One region of the Achromobacter sp. 1L-A-4-B-C2 genome, then DNA from elsewhere that is predicted to be linked to it. Evidence: riboswitches for the same ligand, from Rfam matches in the RefSeq annotation. Region 1 holds a riboswitch; the other holds the start of a gene.
What was found. Region 1 has a riboswitch for glycine ahead of AC0Z35_RS25495 (D-amino acid dehydrogenase). Riboswitches for the same ligand answer to the same signal wherever they lie in the genome.

Region 1 (4,409 bases):
CCCCGCCTATCTGATTCCGCTGGTCGAAGTCAGCGCCGGGCCGCGCACCGCCGACGCTGCTCTGCAAGCGTTGCTGGCCGTGCTGCGCCAAGCCGGCAAGACGCCCGTGCAATGCGCGCCCACGGCGGGCTACATCGTGCCACGCATCCAGGCCCTGGCCATGAACGAGGCCGCGCGCATGGTCGAGGAAGGCGTGGCCAGCGCCGAAGACATCGACACCGCCGTGCGCCTGGGATTCGGCTTGCGGTTTTCGGTGCTGGGCCTGTTGGAATTCATCGACTGGGGCGGCGGCGACATCCTGTACTACGCATCGCGCTACCTTGAAGCCCAGATCGGCCCACGCTTTGCATCGCCCGACGTCATCGCCAAAAACATGGAGCAAGGCCGCAACGGCTTGCGCGATGGCAAGGGCTTCTACGACTACGCCGACCTGGACGTGGACGCCTACAAGATGCAGCGCCTGGGACAGCTGTGCAAAAGGCTGGAGGTCATGGGGCTATTGCCGCGTTTTGATGGCGCCCACACGGCGGCGGGCACCCAAGCTTGACGGCTGACAGGGGCCGGCCACGGCCTTCGGCCGGCCACCGCCTTCTGCCTGTTTCAGTTCGCTTGCGCGCGGGCTTCGGGTTGCGTTTCCGGGGCCGATCCCGAATCCGTTCCCGTTCCCGTATCCGTTCTTGCTCCCGCCGCCGTTTCCCCTTCAAGAATGCGATACGCCAGCCGCACGCGGGCGTCGTTCGGAATGTTCCGATTCGCCAGGATCACCACGCCGATTTTCCTGGCCGGCACAAACGCCACGTAGGCGCCAAAGCCATTGGTGGAACCCGTCTTGTTGATCCACACATCGGCACGCGGGGGCTGCGGCGGGGTCAGGGCCTTGGCCGGGTGGCTCTGACTGTTCAACGTGCCGGCATTGGCCGCCAACAGCGCTTTGAGCGTCACCGGATACGCCAGTTGTTCCCAGGCCAGGTCCTGCGTCATTCCACCCACGTCGTAGTAGCCCACATGCGTATCGGCCAAGGCCTTGGATAGCACGGCGTCGTTGACGACGGCCTTGGCGATCTTCGCATCCCGGGCGGCCTTGGCACCGAATTCCGCGGGCGCTGACGCCACGCCCATGTTCGCGTCCACGAAGCGGATCAGGTCGCTGGCGCTGGTCTTGACGCCGTAGGCTTCGTCGGCCAGCACGCCCGGGTTCACACGCACCGGCGCGTTCTGTTTGTTGTAGCCCTGCGCGTAGTCGCCCATCTTGGCGGCGGGCACGTGGATATAGGTGTTGGCCAGGCCCAGTTTGGGCAACAGCGTCTTCTCCATGGCCTGCGCATAGGGCTGGCCCAGGCTCTTGGCCGCCACCACGCCCAGCATGCCGATGCTGGGGTTGGCATACGTGCGGTAGGTGCCCGGTGCGTAGCGCGGCGTCCACGCCGACAGGTAGGCCATCAGCTGGGCATCGTCGCCCACCGTGTCCGGCACTTGCAGCGGGAAGCCGCCGCCCGTGTGCGTGCCCAGGTGGATCAGGTTCAGCTTGCCGAATTCCGTGCCTTGCAAGGCAGGCACGAAGCGCGCCGGGCTGTCGGTCAGCGACAGCTTGCCCAGCGCCTGGGCGTAGGTCGCCAGCGTCGCGGTAAAGGTCTTGCTGATCGAGCCCAGCTCAAACAGCGTGTCGCGGCTGACGGGCGCATGCGTTTGCAGCGAGGCCACGCCATAGCTGCGAAATTCATGCCGCCCTTCGCGCGTGACGGCGATGGCCAGGCCCGCCACGTCGTACTCGCGCATTACCGCATGCACGGCGTCGTCGATGTCGGCGCCGGGGGCCACCGGCTCGGCCGACGCCAACGAAACCAGGGCGCCTCCGGCCATCACGGCCAGGGTTTGCAAAACAGTGCGTCGCACGGCGCGAAAGCTCATTCCTATCGTCCTATTCGGTTCACGCCGGCCCAACGGCGCACCCGACATAGTACTAACCCTGAAGCAAATGCGACATGAACTTAGCTATTCTCTACCCCGTCGATTCAAAACCGCGCAGAAGAGACCGGCCCTGGCGGCCGGCGCCGACGGAGCAACCGCCCCGGAAACTCTCAGGCAACAGGACTGCGCGCGTATAGACAATCTGGAGAGAGGCGCCGTGCGCGCCCACCGAAGGGGAACCCGCCGCCCGCGCGGGTGAAACTCTCAGGTACCAAAGACAGATGGGGTGCCGCGTCCACATTGGTCGCGGCCACCTTGTCTGGAGCCACCATGCCCCGCATCGCCATCATTGGCGCCGGTATCACCGGCGTCACGTCCGCCTATGCCCTGTCGAATCTGGGATACGCGGTCACCGTCTACGACCGCCAACGCTATCCCGCCATGGAAACGTCCTATGCCAACGGCGGCCAGCTATCCGCCAGCAACGCCGAAGTCTGGAACAGCACGGCCACGATCATCAAAGGGCTACGCTGGATGCTGCGCAAAAACGCGCCGCTGTTGCTGAACCCCCGCTTCAGCTGGCACAAGTATTCGTGGCTGGCGCAGTTCATGGCGCAAATTCCCAACTACCGCGAAAACACCATCGCCACCACGCGCATGGCCATCGAAGCGCGCCGGCATCTGTTCGACATGGCCGAGGCGGAAGGCATCGACTTCGACCTGGAGCGCCGGGGCATCCTGCACATCTACCACGACGCCGACAGCTTCAAGGCCGCGCATCGCGCCAACGCGCTGCTGCAAGCCGGCGGCCTGGACCGCTACGCAGTCACCGCCGACGAAGCGCGCGCCATCGAACCCGCCATGCAAACCGGATGCCACGGCGGTTTCTACACGCCATCGGACGCCACCGGCGACATCCACAAGTTCGCGCGCGGTCTGGCCCAGGCATGCGAACGCCGTGGCGTCACGTTCGTGCACGATGCCGACATCGACAACATCCAACGCCACGACCGCCCTTACGTGCTGGACATCCGCCGCGACGGCGGCACCCAGCGCGAACGGCACGAAGCGGACGCCATCGTCGTGTGCGCGGGCGCGGCCAGCAGAAAGTTCGCCCGCCTGCTGGGAGATTCCATCAACATCTATCCGGTCAAGGGCTATTCGATCAGCGTGCACCTGGACGACGCCGACAGCCAGGGCGCCGCGCCCCGCGTCAGCCTGCTGGACGAAGCCGCGAAGATTGTCACCAGCCGCCTGGGCGACCGCTTTCGCGTGGCGGGTACGGCGGAATTCAACGGCTTCAACATGGACATCCGTGCCGAACGCGTGCAGCCGCTGATCGACTGGACGCGTAAACACTTCCCCAACATCAACACCACGCGCGTCGTGCCGTGGTGCGGCCTGCGCCCCATGACCCCCAACATGATGCCGCGCGTGGGGGCGGGCAAACGCCCAGGCGTGTTCTACAACACGGGGCACGGACACCTGGGGTGGACGTTGTCAGCCGCGACGGCGCAGGTGCTGGCGCAAAGCGTCAGGGCGGCGTTGCCGGCGCCATCAACAGCGTATAGGGGTTGATCGCGCCGCCGTCGTAGATGCCGTAATGCAAATGCGGCGGCGTGCCTCGCGCGTTGCCGGTGTTGCCGACGTAGCCCAGCACGTCTCCGGGGGCCACCAGCTGCCCCCGTTCAATATCGGCGTAGCCATCCAGGTGCGCGTAGTAATGGCGCTGGCGTCCGGGCCCGAGCACCCACACGACCTGGCCGCCCAGGTTGTTCGTGCCAACCTGCATGACCACGCCTTCCGTGGTGGACAGCACAGGCGTGCCGCGCGCGGCAAAGATGTCGATGCCTTCGTGTTGGCGGCCGCCGGACCGGGCCGCGCCCCAAGTGTCGGTCAAGCGTCTGGCGGACACGCCCTGTACCGGCACGGGCAAGGATGACGGGGCTTGTTGCCAGGCCAGCCGCGCCATATGCCACGGTGCGCGTGCGGCGTCGGGCAGGCGGGGCCACGCCCACGCAGCAAGCCAGATCAATAAGCCCAGGATGACGAGGCGCCAGAGGAAGCGCAATACAGGATTAACGGTCATGCAAGGTTCGACGGCGGGCTGGCCGAGGGGTTCCCGAGGGGTTTCCGAGGGGGTTCCCGAGTGGGTGCCCGAGTGGGTGCCCGAGTGGCTTCAGAGGGGCTTCAGAGGAGCTTCAGAGGGGCTTCAAAGGGGCTTCAGAGTGGCCTGTTGCGCCGGCTATCAAGATCGCCCGCGGTTGCCCCGCCTATGCAAACACCAGGCATACCGGTGTTGGCGTCTGCGCTGCCACGTCCATGTCGCTTAGCTGCCCTGTTGCCACATCGATGCGCAGGCGCAGGATGGAGTCGCCCTTTTGGTTCAACGCGTACAGGCTGCCGCCGTCTGGCGCCAGGGTGAGTGCGCGGGGAAAGCGCAGCCCCTCGGTCCAGGTTTGTACGCGGCGTAATGCGCCATCCTTGGCGATGGCGAAGAC
Region 2 (4,409 bases), on a different contig from region 1:
CGTCGGTTTCGCTGCGCGAGGGCGGCAGCGCCAGCGGGGCCTGGCTGCGGATCTTGGCGGGAACGACTTCGTCGATCAGGGCGTCCAGGCTGGCGCTGCCAATCACTTGGAGCATGGCGGCCTGGTCGGCGTCGGACGGGCCGATGTGGCGGGGGATGAAGTCGGTATGGGTGTCTAGGGCGCGCGACATGGGAACTCTCGGGTGGTGGTGCATCAGGCCGGCGCGCCAAGAGGTCGGCGCGCCCGGCTCGAACCGGCTTCTTAGCCGTTGGCGACGGCTTCGTAGCCGGCGGCGTCCAGCAGCTTGTCGGCATCGGCCGCGTTGACCGGCTTGATCTTGAAGATCCAGGTGGTGAAGGCCGATTCGTTGATCAGGCTGGGGTTGTTTTCCAGCTCGTCGTTGAAGGCAACGATTTCACCGTTGACGGGTGCGTAGATGTCCGAGGCGGCCTTGACCGACTCGACCACGCCGGCGGTTTCGCCCGCGTTCAGCTTGGCGCCAACCTTGACGTCGCCAACGAAAACCAGGTCGCCCAATTGGTCCTGGGCGGTATCGGTGATGCCGACGACGAACACGTCGCCTTCAGCTTTGACCCATTCGTGGGACTGGGTGTACTTGCGATCGGTGGGCAGGCTCATGGGAAATCCTCTAGGGAATACGGGTAGATGAATGGTGTTGCGCGCCTCGTGCGAGCGGCGTGTGCGTCAACTGGCAGCGGCCGTTCGCGCGAAGCTTCGAGTTTACGAGTGTTCGACGGCTTTGCCGTTACGCACGAAGGGCAGCTTGCAGACCAGGGCGGGCACCCATTTGCCGCGGATGTCGACTTCGACGGTGTCGCCCGGACGCACGCCTTGCGGCAGGCGGGCAAAGCCGATCGACACGCCCAGCGTGGGCGACATGGTGCCGCTGGTGAGTTCGCCCGTGCCTTGCACGCAGCGCACGGCCATGTGGGCGCGCATCACGCCGCGCTCTTGCAGCTTCAGGCCGACAAAGGCGGCGGGGGTGGCGAATTGTTCCAGCGCGTCGCGGCCGATGAAGCGGCGCTCGGCATTCTTGAGCGACACGGTCCACGTCAGGCCGGCCTGGTCGGGCTGGGTCAGCTCGTCCATGTCCTGGCCATACAGGTTCATGCCGGCTTCCAGGCGCAGCGTGTCGCGCGCGCCCAGGCCCGCCGGGCGCACGCCCTGGGCAGCAAGGTCGCGCCACAGCTGCACGACGTCGGACGCAGGCAGGACGATTTCAAAGCCGTCTTCGCCGGTGTAGCCGGTGCGGGCGACGAGCGTGTCGTCGCCCACGCGGGCGGCAACGAAGGGGGTCAGTGCTTCGGAGGCGGCTTGCCAGGCCGGGCGCGCGGCCCAGACCTTGGCGCGGGCGTTCGGGCCCTGCACGGCCACCATGGCCAGATCGCGGCGCGGGGTGATGGCAACGTCGAAATTGCCGGCCTGCTTCACGCGCTGCATCCAGGCCACGTCTTTGTCGGCGGTGCCGGCGTTGACGACCACGCGCCATTCGTCAGCGGCAAAGAAATAGATGATCAGGTCGTCGATGACGCCGCCCTGCGGGTTCAGCATGCACGAATACAGCGCCTTGCCGGGCACGGTCAGCTTGGCGACGTCGTTGGCGACCAGGCGTTGCAGGAAGGCGTAGGCATCGGGGCCGGCCACATCCACGTTCAGCATGTGCGACACGTCGAACATGCCGGCGTCCTGGCGCACCGCGTGGTGCTCCTCAAGCTGCGAGCCGTAGGCCAAGGGCATGTCCCAGCCGCCGAAATCGACCATTCGGGCGCCGGAGGCGATGTGTTCGTCGGCCAGCGGGGTGCGTTTGAGGGTTGCGGACATGCGCGGAAACTCCGGGACGGCAATGGCTTGCCAGGGTTACGGAATGCCGGTCGTGACAAGCGGATTGCGCCCGCACGGCATCGGCTGAATCTTCCGCCCCTCTGTCCTTTTGCCTGAGAGTTGCCCCGCGCTGGGCGGGTTTGCACCTTCGGCGCCTGGGCTGCTCGCTGTGTCCCGAATTCGGGGCGGCGCCAGGTCTCTCCAGAGTACTGTTTTGCCGCATCCACACGGTAAAAACCGGGACGGGGCAAGCATGTGCGGTATCGGTTACCTGAGCGATTCTGGGCGAATTGCGCCTTCGGCGGCGACCCTGGTGAAAGGGGCGCTCTCTCCCGCAAACATGCGTGACAGCGGCGCCAAGCATACAACGAAAACCAGGCCTGGAAAAGCGCGATTTCCGGGCGCGGCCCGGCCACAAACCGCTGCCGTGGACCGCGCCAAACCGGACACCAACCCCCGGGCTAGCCCAGCGCCGTGTCCAGCAACATCATCAGCACAAAGCCCAGCATCAGCCCGCACGTGGCGTAGACCTCGTGCCCCTTGCGGTGCGATTCGGGAATGATCTCGTGGCTGATGACAAACAGCATGGCGCCCGCCGCAAAGCCCAGCCCCCAGGGCAGCAGCAAGACGGACCAGCCGACGATGGCGGCGCCCAGCACCGCGCCCAACGGTTCGACCAGCCCCGACAACATGCCCAGCGCCACGGCGAAGGCCCGCTTATAGCCGGCGGCCAACAGCGCCACCGCGACAACCATCCCTTCGGGAATGTCCTGGATCGCGATGCCCGTGGCCAACGCGGTGCCCGCCACCGGATCGCCCCCCGCGTAACCCACGCCGATGGCCAGGCCCTCGGGCAGGTTGTGCAGCGTGATGGCGATAACGAACAACCAGGCGCGTCGCATGCGGCGCGCCTCGATGCCTTCGCGGCCCTTGATGAAATGTTCGTGCGGCAGCGTGCGGTCCATGATGAGCAGCACCGCCGCGCCCAGCAGAATGGCCGCCCCCACCGTCAGGCCCGCGCCCCAGCGGCCCATGCCCTGGCTTTCGGCCGCCGCAATGCCGGGCACCACCAGGGAAAACGCGCTGGCCGCCAGCATGACGCCCGCGCCGAACCCGAACATGCTGTCCTGGACCTTTTGCGGGATGGTGCGGGCGAACAGGATGGGCACGGTGCCCAGCGCGGTGGCGCCGGCCGCTACCAGCCCGCCCAGCAGGGCGTCGGCCACGTGCGGCGCGCGCACGTCCAGGTAGGCCCACAGCTGGTGCATCGCCAGGCAGGACACCAGCACGGCCAGGATCCAGACGCTGATGCTGGTGGCCGCGGGACGCACGCGGTGACGGCTGAATGTGTTCATGGGGCCGATGCCTCCATCACAAAGCGGGCTTAACCCTTTGCGGCCGCATAACGGCGCGCCACCTCGGGCCAATTCACGACATTGTAGAAGGCGCCAATGTATTCAGGGCGACGGTTTTGGTACTTGAGGTAATAGGCGTGTTCCCAGACGTCCAGGCCCAGGATCGGCGTATTGCCGTGCATCAGAGGGCTGTCCTGATTAGCGCTGCTTTCCACCACCAGCTTGCCGGCCGGCGTGACCGAGAGCCAGGCCCAGCCGCTGCCAAAGCGGGTCAGGGCCGCTTTGGTGAAGGCCTCGCGGAAGGCGGCCAGGCCACCCAGTTCGGATTCGATAGCGGCCGCCAGCGCGCCATCGGGTTCACCGCCACCCTGGGGCGACATCACCGACCAGAACAAGCTGTGGTTGGCGTGGCCGCCGCCATGGTTGCGCACCGCGCCGCGTATGGCTTGCGGCAATTGGTCCAGCCGCGCGACCAGGGCTTCAACGGGTTCTTCCGTGCTGATGCCGGCGCCATCCAGCGCCGCGTTCAGGCTGGTGACATAGGTTTGATGATGCTTGCTGTAGTGAATCTCCATCGTCATAGCGTCGATGTGAGGCTCGAGGGCGTCATAGGCGTAGGGCAGCGTCGGAAGGGTGTAGGGCATGAGCGTCTCCGTGGAACTGGCCCCTTTTCATCGAAAGCAGCCAGTCGAAATCGAAAACATAAATGATATGTATTTTTATTTGATAAAACAATAACGACATTGTCATAAGTCGCGGAATGGTCGCGTCCTATGATCCCGCAGTCCAAGGGCGCCCACCCCGGACGCCTTAACTTCGAGTATCCGCCGTAAACATGATCGAAATTTCCACCACGAGCATCGCAAGCGCCCTGGTTGCTCTGTTTCCCCTGATCGCATTTGTCATCGTTTCCCTTCGCCGCGTTGTGCCCACCAACATGGTGCACATCGTTCAATCCAGCAAGCAGACCACACCCTACGGGCGCGGCAAGTTGGGGGGCAACACCTACTACCACTGGCCAAGCTGGCTGCCGGTGTGGGGCGTGGCGGTATCCAAGTTTCCTGAAAGCAACTTCCAGGTCGATCTGAAGGACTACGCTGCCTATGACGCCGCACGGCTACCGTTCGAAGTCGACGTCACTGCGTTCTTCCGCATTGAAGACGCCTCGCTTGCTGCCCAGCGGGTGTCGACCTTTGATGTCCTGGTCGACCA

Region 2: another riboswitch for glycine. It lies ahead of gcvT (glycine cleavage system aminomethyltransferase GcvT); the one in region 1 lies ahead of AC0Z35_RS25495 (D-amino acid dehydrogenase).

Annotation. Positions count from the first base shown of each region.
Region 1 covers NZ_JBXAWP010000006.1:81,612-86,020, forward strand. Annotated here, with positions in the region: gene AC0Z35_RS25485 (3-hydroxybutyryl-CoA dehydrogenase) at 1-547, shown strand, start outside; partial or broken gene ampC (class C beta-lactamase) at 700-1,860, opposite strand; glycine riboswitch at 2,014-2,104, shown strand; glycine riboswitch at 2,105-2,199, shown strand; gene AC0Z35_RS25495 (D-amino acid dehydrogenase) at 2,239-3,486, shown strand; gene AC0Z35_RS25500 (M23 family metallopeptidase) at 3,443-3,997, opposite strand; gene AC0Z35_RS25505 (lactonase family protein) at 4,182-4,409, opposite strand, start outside.
Region 2 covers NZ_JBXAWP010000001.1:786,417-790,825, forward strand. Annotated here, with positions in the region: gene gcvP (aminomethyl-transferring glycine dehydrogenase) at 1-190, opposite strand, end outside; gene gcvH (glycine cleavage system protein GcvH) at 262-639, opposite strand; gene gcvT (glycine cleavage system aminomethyltransferase GcvT) at 742-1,842, opposite strand; glycine riboswitch at 1,934-2,057, opposite strand; glycine riboswitch at 2,091-2,187, opposite strand; gene AC0Z35_RS03550 (ZIP family metal transporter) at 2,304-3,197, opposite strand; gene AC0Z35_RS03555 (superoxide dismutase) at 3,227-3,841, opposite strand; gene AC0Z35_RS03560 (SPFH domain-containing protein) at 4,033-4,409, shown strand, end outside.